DNA from 4 places in the Neorhizobium sp. T7_12 genome. Region 3 is predicted to be linked to each of the others. Evidence: riboswitches for the same ligand, from Rfam matches in the RefSeq annotation. Region 3 holds a riboswitch; each other region holds the start of a gene.

Region 1 (3,848 bases), on a different contig from region 3:
TATCTGGCACGGAAATCACGTTACGCGAACCCCGGCGTTCAAATCAAACAATATCAGCAGCTTGGCCTACTTGATTTCGACCGCGAGGTCCCCGATCGGCGGCACGGTCTTGATCAATCCCATTTCCTGCATGAAGGCGGCGAAGCGCTGGTAACGGCCCTGGTCGAGTGCGGCCGGACGCTTGGCAAAGCGCGGCAGCGTGTCGAAAAACGCGGCGCGGTTCAGTTCGTCGTCGAGGTTGGGATAGGCCTTGACGAACAGCTGCCAGGCCTCCTGCGGATGATTGGTGATGTAGATCGAAGCCTGTTCGACGGCATGCAGGAAACGCGGCAGCCGGCTGTCCGCGGCAAAATCACGGCGGGTGACGAAGATCAGCTCGTCATAGGCCGGAACGCCGTGCTCCTCCGGGAAAAATGCGCGCCCCGCATGGCCTTCCAGCTTCATCTGGGTCAGCTCGAAATTGCGGAACCCGCCGAGCGTCGCATCCACCTTGCCGCCGATCAGCGACGGTGAGAGCGAAAAATTGACGTTGATCAGTTCCACATCGCCGTTCGAAAGCCCTTCGGAGGCCAGCATGCGCTTCAGCATCGCATCCTCGAAGCCGGTGACGGAAAAGCCGACCTTCTTGCCCTTCAGGTCCTTGAGGCTCTTGATCGGACCGTCCGCCAGCACAGTGACGGTGTTCAAGGGCGTCTCGACCAGCGTGCCGAACCGCACGAGCGGCAGGCCTGCCTCGTGGTCGAGATAGAGATTGGGCTGGTAGTGGATGCCGATATCCGCCTGCCCTGCGGAGACGAGGCGCGGCACCGCGGAGGCATCGGACGGCGGGATAAGCTCGACGTCGAGATTGGCATCGCCAAACAGCCCGCGTTGCTGGGCGATGACCATCGGCGCATGGTCCGGATTGACAAACCATTCGAGCAGCACGCTGAGCTTGTCGGCGGCCTGCGCAGAAATCGGGGTGGCAAGGCTGGCTAGCGCGATGAAGGACGCGGTGAGGATACGGATCATGATCGGACGGAACTCCTTGATGCGAACTGGGATGAGGATGAAGATGAGAGGTCGGCTTCGCTGGCCCACGGGGCGAGCCCGGCGGTCAGCCGGTCGATGAGAAGCCTTAGAATGAGGGTAAGGATTGCCAGTATGGTCATCGCCGCGAACACGGTGTCGGTCTGCATGCGGGCATTGGCCTGGACCATCACGAAGCCGAGCCCGCCGGACGCGCCCACCCATTCGCCGACCACGGCTCCAAGCGGCGCAAGCGGGGCAGCGACCCGAAGACCGGAGACGAGGCTCGGGATCGCCAGCGGCACGCGCATCGACACCAGCGTCTGCCAGTGGTTCGCGCCCTCCAGCGAGACGGCGTCAAGGATTTCCTGATCGGTGCGGCGAAGACCGTCGGCAAAGGCGGAGGCGACCGGAAAGAAGATGATGATCGTCGTCATCGCCACCTTCGAGGCGAGCCCGAAACCCAGCCAGAGAACCAGGATCGGCGCCAGCACGAAGACGGGAAAGGCCTGCAGGATCAGCACCATCGGCCAGACGAGACGGCCAAGCCGCGGCAACGCGGCGACCCCGAATGCCGTGGCGATGCCGAGGCCTGCGCCGATCGCGAGGCCCAGCGCGATTTCCGTCAGCGTGACGAGGCCGTTCTGCAGCAGGAAACCCGGCTGCCGCCCGAAGGCGGAAGCGACGGCAATCGGAGACGGCAGAATGTAGCGGGGCGGAGCAAACAGCCAGACGCCCGCTTGCCAGAGGGCGACAAGCAGGACGAGGCCGATGACCGCATGGGACGCGCGCATGATGCTACGCGCCGAACCTGCACGCCGGGACCGGATGCCCTTTCGGGACAACGGGAAGAATGGATGTCATCGGTCGATCTCCAGATCAGTCAATCACGGAGATCCAGGTAAAGCGGAGAAGAGAAAGTATCGTCGAATGACGCTTATTTCCGTTCCTACGCCGGCATGACCCGGATCAGGTTCAAGGGTCCGGCTCACCGCCATCTCAGCATCGTCAAGATGCCCCCCTCGGAAGAACACGATAACTGTCGGTTTTCGCTATGTCTGTCAAGCGGACCGGACGGTCCGCCCGCTATCGTTTCCAACTCACCGCGCGTAGAGACGGTCGAGGCGGACCACCCTGCCCAGCAGGGCCAGCGCGATGACGGTGAAGAGGATCAGGACGGCCGAGATGGCATGCGCGGTCGGCTCCAGGCTGAAGGTCGATTCCGCGTAGATGCGGACCGGCAGCGTCGTCAGTCGGGCGGTGGTGAGGAAGCTCGTCACCGTCACCTCGCCGAAGCTCAGCAGGAAGCCGACGATGCCGGCTGCGAACAGCCCCGGCGCCAGGCCTGGCATGATGATCAGGAAGAAGCGCCGCACCGGGCTTGCGCCGAGGCTCGCCGCCGCCTCCTCCTGCGCCCGGTCGAGCCCCATGACCGAGGTGGTCAGAAGCGTGATCGCAAACGGCAGAATGACGATCACGTGGATCGCCACGAGGCCGAGGAAGGGCGGAATGATCAGGTAGATCTGCAAGAGCCGCAGCATTCCGACCCCGATCGCCACGTGGGGCAGCGACATCGGCAGCAGCCAGAAAGCCAGGAGCGCGGAGCGACCCTTGAACGGATAACGGGCGAGCGCGAAGGCCGCCGGCAGCGAAAGCGAAAGCGCCACCAGCATCGAGGTGACGGCAAGCCGCACCGACACCCAAAAGGCATCCGCGTAGGTTCCGGCAAAAAACACCGCCTCGTACCATTTGAGGGTGAAACCGCGGAAGCCGGAAGCGGTCGCCTGCGGCACGTCGTTGAAACTCTGGATGCAGACCAGCACCAGCGGCAGCAGCAGGAGCAGCAGCGAGATGGCGAGCAGCAGTTTCGAGACGATCGGCCCGAGGATGTTGATGATCGGCACCAACCAGCGCGGTATGCTCCAGGGATTGCTGGGCTTGCCCTTCAGCCACGGCATCAGGCGGTTGAGCGAATAGGCGCAGAGCGCCGCAAACGCGAGACCGGTGACGGTCATGATGATAGCAAGTGCTGCGGCAAGCGGCGCATTGAGGTTCTTGATCGCTTCCTGCAGCACCAGCATGCCCGTGGTCCAGACCTTCTTTCCGCCGAGCAGGGAGGCGGAAACGTAAGCCGTGGTCGCCATCAGGAAAACGATCACAGTGCCGGAGCGCAGGCCGGGCAGCGAAAGCGGCAGGTCGACGGTGAGAAACCGGACCGCGGGAGAGGCGCCGAGGCTCTGGGCCGCTTCATGCACGCGCGGCGAAGTGTTCTGCAGGTTATCGTAGAGCGCCAGCACCATGAAGGGCAGGAAGACCTGCGCCAGCGCGACCGCGACCGCGCCGTGCGTGAACAGCATGTACCGGGCCGGCGGAATGCCGATCAGCCCGGTGACCGAATTGATCAGCCCTTCGGGTGCCAGCAGGAGAATGATGCCGAGCGAGCGCACCACGACATTGGTCAGCAGCGGAATGAGGATGACGGCGAATGCGGCCGCGCGGTATTTCACCGGCATCCGTGCCAGCCAGTGGGCAAGCGGGTAACCGAGAAGCGCGGTGATGACGGTCACGCCGAGGCCAAGCAGGATGGTTTCGGAGACGACGCCGAAATAGAAGCCGTCGGAGACGATATCCCGGAACTGCGCGATCGACGGCGTTATGAACAGCGGGCCGAAAGGATCGGGATACTCGTGCAAGGAGAGCACGAGTACCACGAACATCGGCGCCGCGAAGGACAGAAGCAGCCAAAGGGTGACCGGCGCTGCAAGCGCCGGCCCGATCCAACGGTTCATCCTGCGATCTCCCGATCGTATTTTGCCTGCCATTTGGCCCGGCTGGCATTG
Region 2 (3,848 bases), on a different contig from region 3:
CGCGTCGCGCAGATGCCGGCCGAGACTGTAGGGCGTGCCGTTCTTGTAGCCCATGATGCCGCAGATGATCATCGCCTGGTTGATGATGGTCAGGATCGTCTCGGAGGAAGCCAGCTTGACGTTGTTCATGGCGATCGAAAACGCCATGGACGACAGCTGGACGTGATCCGCCTTGGCATCCGCGTAGATCCTGAGGCCGGAGAGGATGCCGGCCTTGAGGAGCTGCAGCAGGTTCGAGGCTTCGGCGAGCCTCAGCGCGCCGGGCGGTTGGGTGCCGCCGGCCTTGCGGGCGGCGGCGCGCACGAAGGCCTGGGCGCGCAGTACCGCATCGGCGGCGATCCCGTACCAGACCGCGCTCCAGAGGAGATGCGAGGTGGCGAGCATCGATTGCGCCGCGATTTCGGCGAACGGCTTTGGAAAGATCTGGACGGACGGCGCCTCGCCCCTGAAGAGGAAGCCGTCGGAGCAAGTGCCGCGCATGCCGAGCGTATCCCAGTCGACGGTCTTCTGCAGGGTATACTGGCCTTGCTTGAAGACGGTCATGACCTGGTCGGTCGGTGCGGCCTTTTCGTTGGAGCGCGAGGTGACCATGATCGCATCGGCGTGGGCGCCGTAGGAAATCACCGTCGCATCCTTGGTCAGGCGGCAGACGTCGCCCTCGACCTCGATCGCGCAGATGGAGTTGCGCATATTGCCGCCGATGCCGCCCTCGGTCGTCGCGGAGGCGACGAGAAGCTGGCGGCCGGCAAGCTCGCGCATGAAGTCCTTATGCCATTCGCTGTCGCCACCATGCTCCACGAGGCTCGAAACCTTAATCTGGTGCATGGCGAAAACCATGGCGCTCGCGGCGCAGGCCTGTCCCAGGATGGAGCAGACCTCGGCGATCTCGGCGATCGAAGCGCTCTCGCCGCCGAACGCGGCCGGGATCTGGATGCCGATCAGGCGCTCGGCTTTCATGGCATCGACCGCTTCGCGGGGGAAGCGGCCGTCATGATCGACGCGGTCGGCAAATTCGGCCGCTACGGTTGCCACGCGGTGAGCGCGGGCGCTCAGGCTCATGTCGGCGGCAAAGGCGGGGAGGCTCATCTCAAGCGGCCTCGCGCGCTTTCAGGATATGCGAAACCGTCTGCTCGATCGCAGCTATGCTGGCGAAGGACTTGCGGTTCAAAAGGCTGTCGGGAAACTCGATGTCGAAGGCCTCTTCCAGGCCGAGCATCAGTTGTACGGATGCAAATGAGGAGAGGCCGGCCGCATAAAGATCGGCGCCGTCTTCCAGCTCGGTCACCGCGACCGGAAGGCCGCCTACACGTGTGAGCAATTCGCGAATGGTCTCGTTCATCTCGACATCTCCGGATCGTTCAAATCTGCGTTCATCGCTGGGGACGTTACTACGCAGGAAAGCATAAGATTCCGGCAATAAACGTCGTGAAGTTAGGGCTGCGGGATTCCGTAAAATCCGATCGATCGCCATCGGCATGGCCCGGCTTGACATCAACGGCCCGCGGGTTTCTGATGGCGCCATTCACCAGGGGGGTCCCGCCAAGGGGCTGAGATACTGCTGGTCGGAACGGCTTTGGCCGGCCGAGGCGCAGTGACCCGTTGAACCTGATCCAGTTCATACTGGCGTAGGGACGGTGCGGGCGCTGCGGCAGCGAGGGCGGGAAACCGTCCTTCGCATTCCGGGGTGTTTTTCCATCATTCCAACACTGGAACTGGGTCTCCAAACGTCAAACCTTGGAGCCTTGAACCATGAATATCGCAACCACCAAGCTCACCCCGGTCGTCACCACCGGCCCGCTTCCCGTTTCCACGAAGGTCCTGAAAGCAGGAACGATCCACCCGGACGTCCGCGTGCCGATGCGCCAGATCGCATTGCATCCGACCTCCGGCGAACCGCCGGTCACCGTCTACGATTCCTCCGGTCCCTATACCGTCGAAGGCGCCGCGATCAGCATCGATGCCGGCCTGCCGCGCCTGCGCGAAAGCTGGATTGCCGCCCGCGGCGATGTCGAAACCTATGAGGGCCGCATCGTCAGGCCGGAGGATAACGGCTTCGTGTCCGGCAGCCACCTGACGCCGGAATTCCCGATCCGCAACCAACCGTTCAAGGCGAAGACGGGCAGGGCCGTCACCCAGATCGCCTATGCGCGGGCCGGCATCGTCACGCCGGAGATGGAATTCGTCGCCATCCGCGAGAACCTCGGCCGGCAGGCGGCCAGCGAGCCGCTCATCCGCGACGGCGAAAGTTTCGGCGCCCATGTGCCGGACTTCGTGACGCCGGAATTCGTTCGGCGCGAAGTCGCGGAAGGCAGGGCGATCATTCCTGCCAACATCAACCATCCCGAATCCGAACCGATGATCATCGGCCGGAACTTCCTGGTGAAGATCAATGCCAATATCGGCAATTCGGCCGTCACCTCGTCGATGGCCGAGGAAGTCGAGAAGATGGTCTGGGCGATCCGCTGGGGCGCCGATACGGTCATGGACCTGTCGACCGGCCGCAACATCCACAATATCCGCGACTGGATCATCCGCAATTCGCCGGTGCCGATCGGCACCGTGCCGCTCTACCAGGCGCTCGAAAAGGTGAACGGCGTTGCCGAAGACCTGACCTGGGAGGTCTATCGCGACACGCTGATCGAGCAGGCGGAGCAGGGTGTCGACTACTTCACCATCCATGCCGGCGTGCGGCTCGCCTATATCCCGCTCACCGTCAACCGCGTCACCGGCATCGTTTCCCGCGGCGGCTCGATCATGGCCAAGTGGTGTCTGCACCACCACAAGGAAAGTTTCCTCTACGAACATTTCGAGGAAATCTGCGACATCGCCCGGGCCTACGACGTGTCGTTCTCGCTCGGCGACGGTCTTCGCCCGGGTTCGATCGCCGATGCCAATGACGCGGCGCAGTTCGCGGAACTGGAGACCCTCGGGGAATTGACGAAGATCGCCTGGGCGAAGGATTGCCAGGTGATGATCGAAGGCCCCGGCCATGTGCCGATGCACAAGATCAAGGCCAACATGGACAAGCAGCTCGCGGTCTGCGGCGAGGCGCCGTTCTACACGCTCGGGCCGCTGACCACCGATATCGCGCCGGGCTACGACCACATCACGTCGGGTATCGGGGCGGCGATGATCGGCTGGTTCGGCACCGCCATGCTCTGCTACGTGACGCCCAAGGAACATCTCGGCCTGCCGGACCGCAACGACGTCAAGGTTGGCGTCATCACCTACAAGATCGCGGCACATGCCGCCGATCTCGCCAAAGGCCATCCGGCGGCGCAGGTGCGCGACGACGCGCTGTCGCGCGCCCGCTTCGAATTCCGCTGGGAGGACCAGTTCAACCTGTCGCTCGATCCGGAAACGGCCCGCTCGATGCATGACGAGACCTTGCCGAAGGAGGCGCACAAGGTGGCGCATTTCTGCTCCATGTGCGGCCCGAAATTCTGCTCGATGCGGATTTCCCACGACATCCGCGCCGAAGCGCAGAAGGAGGGCCTGGAAGCCATGGCTGCGAAATATCGCGACGGTGGCGATCTTTATATGCCGGTCGAGAAGGAGTGAGCTGATCCTATCCCCTCCGATGTGGAAGCCAGTTCATTCGCCGTGAGGGGACACGTTGGGGCGGGGAAGAGGAAGCCCGGCGAGGTTATTCAAAGCCTTGGGAGAAAAATACCGTCCTCTTTTTCCCCGCCCTCGAAACCCATGCCTACAATCCCCCCGCTTCCGTCGCCGGAGTGTTTCGCGAGACGTTCGCGGGCAGGCGGAGGCCGGCGCTTTCATCGGAACCGTAACGTGCGGGGATGGTGGAAGAGGTGAAAGCCATGGGAGATGAAGTCTCCCTATCAAGC
Region 3 (3,848 bases):
GCATTAGCTCGGCACGCACCTCGATGCCGAGGTCCTTGCCGATCGCGGCCGCGGTGCGGGCATTGTCGCCGGTCAGCATCACGATCCTGATGCCGGCATCGGTTAGCGCCTTCAGGCCCTCCCTGGCGTCGGGACGCGGTTCGTCGCGCATGGCGACGGCACCGGCAAGGAGCCCGCCGACGATCAGCACCGAGACGGTCTTGCCTTCGTCGTTGAGGCCGGTGATCCGCCGGCCGTGCGCCATCGGCAGCGAAACGCGTTCGACTGCGGCCTTCGGCGAACCGAAGAATACCTCCTGGCCTTCGACAATCGCCGTGACGCCCTTGCCGCCGAGCGCCCGGGCATCTGTCGCAGCCGGGATCTCCACCTCGTCATCGGCAGCCTTGGCAAGGATGGCGACGGCGAGCGGATGGCTGGAGCCGGTTTCCAGCGCGGCGGCCAAGCGCAGCACGTCTTCCGCATTGCGGCCGAAGGCGATGACATCGGTCACCTGGGGCTTGCCGGCCGTCAACGTGCCGGTCTTGTCGAGCGCGACGGCGGTGATCTTGCCGAGCGTTTCGAGCACCGCGCCGCCCTTCATCAAGAGGCCGCGGCGGGCACCCGACGACAGCGATGCGGCGATTGCCGCCGGCGTCGAGATGACCAGCGCGCAGGGGCAGCCGATCAAGAGGATCGCCAGGCCTTTGTAGACCCACTCGCTCCAGGACGCACCGACAACGAGCGGCGGCAAGATGGCGACCAGTGCGGCAACGGCGACGACACCCGGCGTGTAATACCGCGAGAACCGGTCGATGAAGCGTTCGGTCGGGGCCTTGCTCTCCTGCGCCTCCTCGACCAGCCGCACCACGCGGGCAATCGTATTGTCCTCGGCAGCTGCCGTGACCCGAACCCGCAGAGCGGCATCGCCGTTGATCGTGCCGGCAAACACCGTATCGTCGATGCCCTTGGCAACCGGCGTGCTTTCGCCCGTCACCGGCGCTTCGTCGATCGCGCTTTCGCCGGCGATGATGACGCCGTCCGCCGAAATGCGGTCGCCGGGACGCACGAGGATGGTCGCGCCAACCGCAAGGCTCTCGGCCGGCACTTCGCGGGTCTGGCCGTTTTCTTCGAGCAGCGCGTTCTTCGGCACCAGCGCCGTCAGGCTCTGGATGCTCTGCCGCGCCTTGCCGGCCGCGACCCCTTCCAGCAATTCGCCGATGAGGAAAAGGAAGACCACGGCGGCGGCCTCTTCCGACGCGTCGATGATGACAGCGCCAACGGCGGCGATCGTCATCAGCATCTCGATCGAAAACGGCGTACCGGCAAGTGCTGCCATGATCGCGCGCCGGGCGATCGGCACGAGGCCGACCAACATCGCGGCGGCGAAGATATAGGTGTCATAGGCGGGAACGAGGTGGCCGAGCCCGTAAGCCGCCGTCAACACGAACCCGACCAGGATGGTCAGGCGGCCCTTTGCCGATTTCCACCACGGCCCGTCCATCGGCCCGTGATCGTGGCCATGCAGGTCTTCGATTTCTTTGGTGGCGTGGTCGTTATGGGAATGATCGTGCCCACCGTCGTGGCTATGTTGGCCGTGACCGGCCTCCCCCTCATCCGACCGCTCCGCGGCCACCTTCTCCCCGCTGGGGAGAAGAAGACTTGCCGCTCCGTCTCCGTCCTCCTCTCCCCTTGGGGAGAGGTCCACCGAGCGAAGCGGAGGTGGGGTGAGGGGGCCGCTCGCTCCGACGTTGGCCGGCGCCCTCTGACCCAGCGCCCTCAGCGTATACCCCAGCCCGACAACCTTCTTCTCGATCGCGCCAAGATCGCCTGTCCCGTCGTGCTTTACCGTCATCGTGCCGGACGCAACCGAAACGGACACGTCCGCGACGCCCGGCATGCGGCGAACCGCGGTGTCGATCTTCGTCGCGCAGCTGGCGCAATCCATGCCGCCAACCTTGTATCGTGCCTGTGTCGTGGCGCTCATCGTCTCTTTCCCGTTTGGACCGAGCCCCGTCTCTACAACCTCTAGCGACTAGAGCTGCAAGGCCTAAAATCAGAAAAAATCACTGGCGAAGCGCATTCTCTTTGCTGTAAGCCATGGTGAAGACAGGGGCGTCCGGCAGAGCCGGGCTGAGAAGCACCCTTAGAACCTGAACCAGATCATGCTGGCGGAGGGAGTCGTCCGGGCGTTCAACATTGCGCCCCGCGCCTGCCCCGCCGAACGAGGCAGACATGCAGACGACAACGCTCCTTGCGGAAACCCCCGGCCAGCTGTTGACGGCGATGCGCGCGAAAAATCCGCTCGTCCAGAACATCACCAATTTCGTAGCGATGAACATCGCAGCCAACGTGATGCTCGCGGCCGGCGCCTCGCCCGCCATGGTACACACCAAGGAAGAAGCCGGCGAATTCGCCCGTATCGCTTCGGCCCTGACGATCAATATCGGCACCCTGTCGCCGGATTTCCTGGCCGGCATGAAGGCCGCGGCCGCCTCCGCCACGGAAGCTGGCAAGCCATGGGTGCTCGATCCCGTCGCCCATTACGCCACCGCCTATCGTCGCGCGGCAGTCGCCCAGCTCATCGAACTGAAGCCCACGGTCATCCGTGGCAATGCGTCGGAAATCATCGCGCTGGCCGGCAGCCAGTCGAGCGGCCATGGCGTCGATAGCGGCGACAGCGTTGCGGCGGCCGAAAGTTCCGCCATCGCCATCACCCAGCGGCAGGCCTGCGTGGTGGCCGTCACCGGCGAGGTGGATTTCGTCACCGACGGCCGGCGTTCGGTCCGCATCCTTGGCGGCTCCGCCCTGATGCCGCGGGTCACCGCGCTCGGCTGCTCGCTCACCTGCCTGGTCGGCGCCTTTGCGGCAAGCACGGACGATCCCTTCGAGGCGACGGTCGCCGCACTCGCCATGTTCGCGGTCGCGGGAGAGGAAGCGGCGTTTACCGCCTCCGGTCCCGGCTTCTTCTCGCCGATCTTCCTCGACCGTCTCGCGGCGCTGACCGGCGAGACGCTCGATGCCAAGGCAAGGATCGTTTCCGCATGAAAAAGACCTTCGATCTTTCCGTCTACCTCGTCCTCGACCCGGATCTCTGCCGCGACATCGGCATGGTCGAGACGGCAAGGCTGGCGGTCGCCGGCGGCGCGACCATCGTCCAGCTCCGCGACAAGCAGGCGGATACAGCTAAGATGATCGAAACCGGCCGGGCTCTGAAGGCGGTGCTGGCAGGCACCGGCGTGCCCCTGATCATCAACGACGACGTGGAGGCAGCGATCGTGATTGGAGCGGAAGGCCTGCATGTCGGCCAGAGCGATATGGTGGCGGCGATGGCGCGCCAGCGCGCCGGCCATGGCATGATCCTCGGCCTCTCGGTCGAAAACGAAGACCTGGCGCGACGGGTGGATCCGTCCATCATCGATTATGTCGGCATCGGTCCCGTCTTTGCGACCGGCACCAAACCCGACCACAAGCAGCCGATCGGTTTCAACGGGCTTGCGCGCATCGTCGCCATGGCGTCGGTTCCGGCAGTGGCGATCGGCGGCGTCAAGGCGGATCATGCCGGCCTCGCACTCGCCGCCGGCGCAAAGGGCATCGCGGTCGTCTCCGCTATCTGCGGCCAGCCCGATCCTGAAGCCGCAGCCCGCAGAATTGCCGCGGAAATCGAAAGGGCGCGCGCATGAGCATCAAGAATGTCCTGTCGATCGCCGGTTCGGACCCTTCCGGCGGCGCCGGCATCCAGGCGGATCTGAAAACCTTTGCGGCCCGCGGCACCTATGGCATGGCGGCGCTGACCGCGCTGACCGCTCAGAATACCCAAGGCGTCACCGGGGTGCATGCGGTGCCCGCCGCCTTCGTCGCAAACCAGATCC
Region 4 (3,848 bases), on a different contig from region 3:
AGCATGTTGATGATCGCCACCAGCGCCGGGGCGAAGCGCGCCACATCGCCGAACGGGCGCAATATCAGGAACCAGCCGGTCCCCAGCACGACCGGCGGCACAAGCAGCACCAGCGAGGACATTCCACCCAAGGACACGGAAAACGCCCTGGCCGTTCCGCCAGGTCTCTTCATATCCGCGATTGCACCGCGTCCGGCAATGATAGCCAAGGAGGTCAGCACGGCCAGCAGGCCGGCGGAAAGCGCGATCGTGAAGCTGGTCCAGGCGGCGCGCAGGAAGGCAGGGCTGTTGACGAGGCTCCAGAGATTGGCCTGGACGCCCGCGCCGACGATCGAGGCGAGCGGCAGGATCAGGAATATCGTGGCAAGCAGGATAGCCAGCACATCCCAAAGCCGCGCGGGCAACGTTCGGCCATCGAACCGGCGTGTCGCCCGACCGGCCGTGATGCCAGCGTCGTCAGGGGCCGGAAACAGCGAAATCGCAATCAGAATCAGCGCCGTCATGCCGATCTGCAGCAGCGACAGCGCTATGGCGCGCGGCGGATCGAAATCGAAACGCAGCGACTGGTAGATCGCCACTTCGAGCGTGGTCGCGGCCGGCCCACCGCCGAGCACTAGGACGAGCGTGAAGCTCGTGGCGCACAGCATGAAGATCAGGCCGGCAATGCCGGGGATGACGCGGCGGGCTGCAGGCCACTCGATGAAACGGAAAACGGAGAAGGGTTTCATCCCGAGGCTGGAGGAGAGCAGCCAATATTCCGCCGGCAGGCGCTCCAGCGCCGCAAGCAGCAGCCTCCCGGCGAGCGGCAGGTTGAAGAACACATGTGCCAGCAATATGCCGGAAAGCCCGTAAATGCTGACCGGCTGTTCGAGGCCGAGCTTCAATAGCAGGCTGTTCATCACTCCTTGCCGTCCCCAGATGCCGATCAGGCCGAGCGCACCGATCAGCACCGGCAGGCCCATCGGCAATGCCATCAGCCGGATGATCCACACGCGGCCCGGAAAGCGCGGGCGGCGTGCGAGCGCGAGTGCGACGGGAAGGGCGAAGACGACCGACAGCAGCGTCGAAAGAACCGCCTGCAGCAGTGTGAAACGCAGAATTCGCCAGGTATAGGCGGTGAACAGCCGGCTTTGGGTGTTGCCTGCGTCCCAGGAGAGAAGGGCGGCGACTGCGATGCCGACGAAGAAGGCGATTCCGGCAAGGCTCAGCAGCCCCCAGCCTATCCCGCGTCTCCGCTCCGCCCTCGTCAGCATGGGATCAGTTCATGCTCATAGCGGTCAGCCATTCGTCGATCCAGGCCTGCCGGTTCTTGGCCACCTGATCCGACCCCATCAGGAAAGTCTTGGTCGGCTGCACCAGGTTGTTGAATGCGTCGGGGAGCGGCTGGGAGGTCTTGGCGGCCGGCATCATCCAATTGGTGGTCGGGATGACGTCCTGGAAGGCCGGCGAGACCATGAATTTCAGGAACTGTTTCGCGAGATCCTTGTCTCCCGCCCCCTTCAGCATGCCGGCGACCTCGATCTGGATGTAATGGCCTTCGGAGAAGGAGGCGGCCTGGTAGCGCTCCGTCTTCTCCTCGACCATGTGATAGGCTGGCGAGGTCGTGTAGGAAAACACCATCGGCACTTCGCCCTTGGTGAATAGGCCATAGGCCTCCGACCAGCCGGGCGTGACGGTCAGCACACGTTTCCTGAGCTTGCCCCAGGCCTCCGGTGCCTGGTCGCCATAGACCGATTTCACCCAGAGCAGCAGGCCGAGGCCGGGTGTCGACGTGCGCGGGTCCTCGATGGCGATCTTCTGTGCCGGATCGCCGTCCACCAGGTCCTTGAGGCTTCTGGGTGGGTTCTTGATTGCCTGCGTGTCATAGACGACGGCGAAATGGCCGTAGTCGTAGGGGATGAACGTGTCGTCGCTGTAATTGCCGGGGACCTTGGCCGCGGCGGCGTCGAGCCCGTGCGGCTCGAACAGACCGGTCGCCTTGGCCTCGGAGATCAGATTGGTATCGAGGCCGAGCGCGATATCGGCGTCGGTGCCTTTGCCCTCCAGTTTCAGGCGGGTCAGAAGCGCCACGCCATCGGCGACGCCGACGAAATCGAGTTTGCAGGCGCAGGTTTTCTCGAAAGCCTCCTTGACCTTCGGTCCCGGTCCCCAGTCGGAGATGAAGCTCTCGTAGGTGTAGACGGTCAGCGTCTTTTCTTGCGCTTCGGCCGGCGCGGAAAGGGAAAGGGCGGCAGCGGCCGCGAATATGGAAAGAATGGTGCTGCGCATCAGCGTCTCCTCGTTGTGGTGACAAAGGGGAATAGGCGCTGATGAAGAGCCGTCTAATCCCTCCGCCGGTGTTAACCGGATCAGGTTCCGCGGGTTGGCCAAAGGCCTCTCAGCCGCACGAAAACGCGCGGCACCCCGTTAGAGCAGGATCAGATTTAGCGGCGAGGCGAATGGCTGGCAAGAGGCGGTCTGCGACCGGCTCAAAGCGCATTCGGCAGGAGCAACACGGCTCGGTGGTTCATTGCTCAGTGGTTCTGCGGAAACACTTTCAGCTCACGCGGAACGATCGCCATGCCGCCCAGCCGGTTGGCAACGGCGTAGTCGATGGTCTTCTCGACCACCTCGGGCATGACCGGTTTGGTGAGCACGCCGAGCGAGCCTTCGACGCCGGCTTCCACATCGTCCGGATTACCCGTCATGAAGACGACGGTGATGCCATATTGCTCGGCAAGCTCGCGGCCAATCTCCGGACCAGTCCGGCCGTCCGAGAGATTGACATCGACCAAGGCGATATCGGCATAGGCGGCGAGCGCCAGGGCGTGTTTGCGGGCATTGGCAAAACCGGCGACTTTCAGGCCCATGGCTTCGATCGTCTCGGCTACATCGAGCGCGATCAGAAACTCGTCTTCGACAATCATAACTCTTTGATTCATCGCCTCAGTGGCCAGCCGACGACGCGTAACATTTGTCAGCATTGGATGTCCCCATTCGATTGATCGGTTCTTTGCAGGCCGATCCGTCCCCGGGACATTTCGACCACTACTCACACCCAGAACGCCCCGGGACATCATATGTTCCGCTCCGCGACAAATATTTTTTCAACTAACTAATTGTTAAGCTTAACAAATCGCAAATCAGCCTTCGATTTCCTCGCGCAGCATTTCGAGTTCCAGCCATTCTTCTTCCATTTTGCTGATGCTTTGGCGCAGCTTTTCCATCTCCGCGGCCAGCTGGTTGAAAGCGGCGGGATCCTTGGTGAAGAGGTTGGGATCGGCCATTTTCTTCTCGCGGGCGGCGATCTCGGCCTCGGCTTTTGCCATTTCCTTCGGCAGGTTCTCGAGCGCGAATTTCTGCTTGAAGGAAAGCTTGCCTTTGCCCTTGGGGGTGCCGGAAACCGGTGCCGCGGTATCGGTTTTTGCCCTGTCAGCTTTCTCCGTGCGGCGCCTTTCCTCCAGCGCGCCTTTCCGCTGCGCCAGCATATCCGTGTAGCCGCCGGCATATTCGATCCAGCGGCCGTCCGGTGCGTCCGGATTTGCGGGGGCGATGGTCGAGGTCACGGTGCGGTCGAGGAAGTCGCGGTCGTGGCTGACGAGGATGACGGTGCCGGAATAGCCGGCGACGATTTCCTGCAGCAGGTCCAGCGTCTCGATGTCGAGGTCGTTGGTCGGTTCGTCCAATATCAGGAGGTTGGACGGCCGGGCCATGATGCGGGCGAGCATCAGCCGGGCGCGCTCGCCGCCGGAAAGGTTCCTGATCGGTGTCCTGATCTGCTCCGGCTGGAACAGGAAGTCCTTCATGTAGCCTGCGACATGCCGCTGTTCGCCGTTGACCAGCAGCGTCTCGCCGCGTCCATCCGTCAG

What was found. A riboswitch is a leader RNA that binds a small molecule or an ion and turns the genes downstream of it on or off. The one in region 3 is predicted to bind thiamine pyrophosphate.
Region 1: another riboswitch for thiamine pyrophosphate. It lies ahead of C5J26_RS04050 (ABC transporter permease); the one in region 3 lies ahead of thiM (hydroxyethylthiazole kinase).
Region 2: another riboswitch for thiamine pyrophosphate. It lies ahead of thiC (phosphomethylpyrimidine synthase ThiC); the one in region 3 lies ahead of thiM (hydroxyethylthiazole kinase).
Region 4: another riboswitch for thiamine pyrophosphate. It lies ahead of thiB (thiamine ABC transporter substrate binding subunit); the one in region 3 lies ahead of thiM (hydroxyethylthiazole kinase).

Annotation. Positions count from the first base shown of each region.
Region 1 is NZ_PVBK01000001.1:793,369-797,216, reverse strand. Features, by position in the region: gene C5J26_RS04055 (ABC transporter substrate-binding protein) at 67-1,011, opposite strand; gene C5J26_RS04050 (ABC transporter permease) at 1,008-1,802, opposite strand; TPP riboswitch at 1,938-2,041, opposite strand; gene C5J26_RS04045 (ABC transporter permease subunit) at 2,109-3,797, opposite strand; gene C5J26_RS04040 (PotD/PotF family extracellular solute-binding protein) at 3,794-3,848, opposite strand, start outside.
Region 2 is NZ_PVBK01000017.1:11,227-15,074, reverse strand. Features, by position in the region: gene C5J26_RS25745 (acyl-CoA dehydrogenase family protein) at 1-1,086, opposite strand, end outside; gene C5J26_RS25740 (acyl carrier protein) at 1,088-1,339, opposite strand; TPP riboswitch at 1,518-1,650, shown strand; gene thiC (phosphomethylpyrimidine synthase ThiC) at 1,750-3,561, shown strand.
Region 3 is NZ_PVBK01000013.1:23,809-27,656, reverse strand. Features, by position in the region: gene C5J26_RS23070 (heavy metal translocating P-type ATPase) at 1-1,963, opposite strand, end outside; TPP riboswitch at 2,078-2,173, shown strand; gene thiM (hydroxyethylthiazole kinase) at 2,212-3,024, shown strand; gene thiE (thiamine phosphate synthase) at 3,021-3,659, shown strand; gene thiD (bifunctional hydroxymethylpyrimidine kinase/phosphomethylpyrimidine kinase) at 3,656-3,848, shown strand, end outside.
Region 4 is NZ_PVBK01000012.1:118,971-122,818, forward strand. Features, by position in the region: gene thiP (thiamine/thiamine pyrophosphate ABC transporter permease ThiP) at 1-1,253, opposite strand, end outside; gene thiB (thiamine ABC transporter substrate binding subunit) at 1,258-2,268, opposite strand; TPP riboswitch at 2,309-2,416, opposite strand; gene C5J26_RS22665 (response regulator) at 2,514-2,963, opposite strand; gene C5J26_RS22670 (ABC-F family ATP-binding cassette domain-containing protein) at 3,123-3,848, opposite strand, start outside.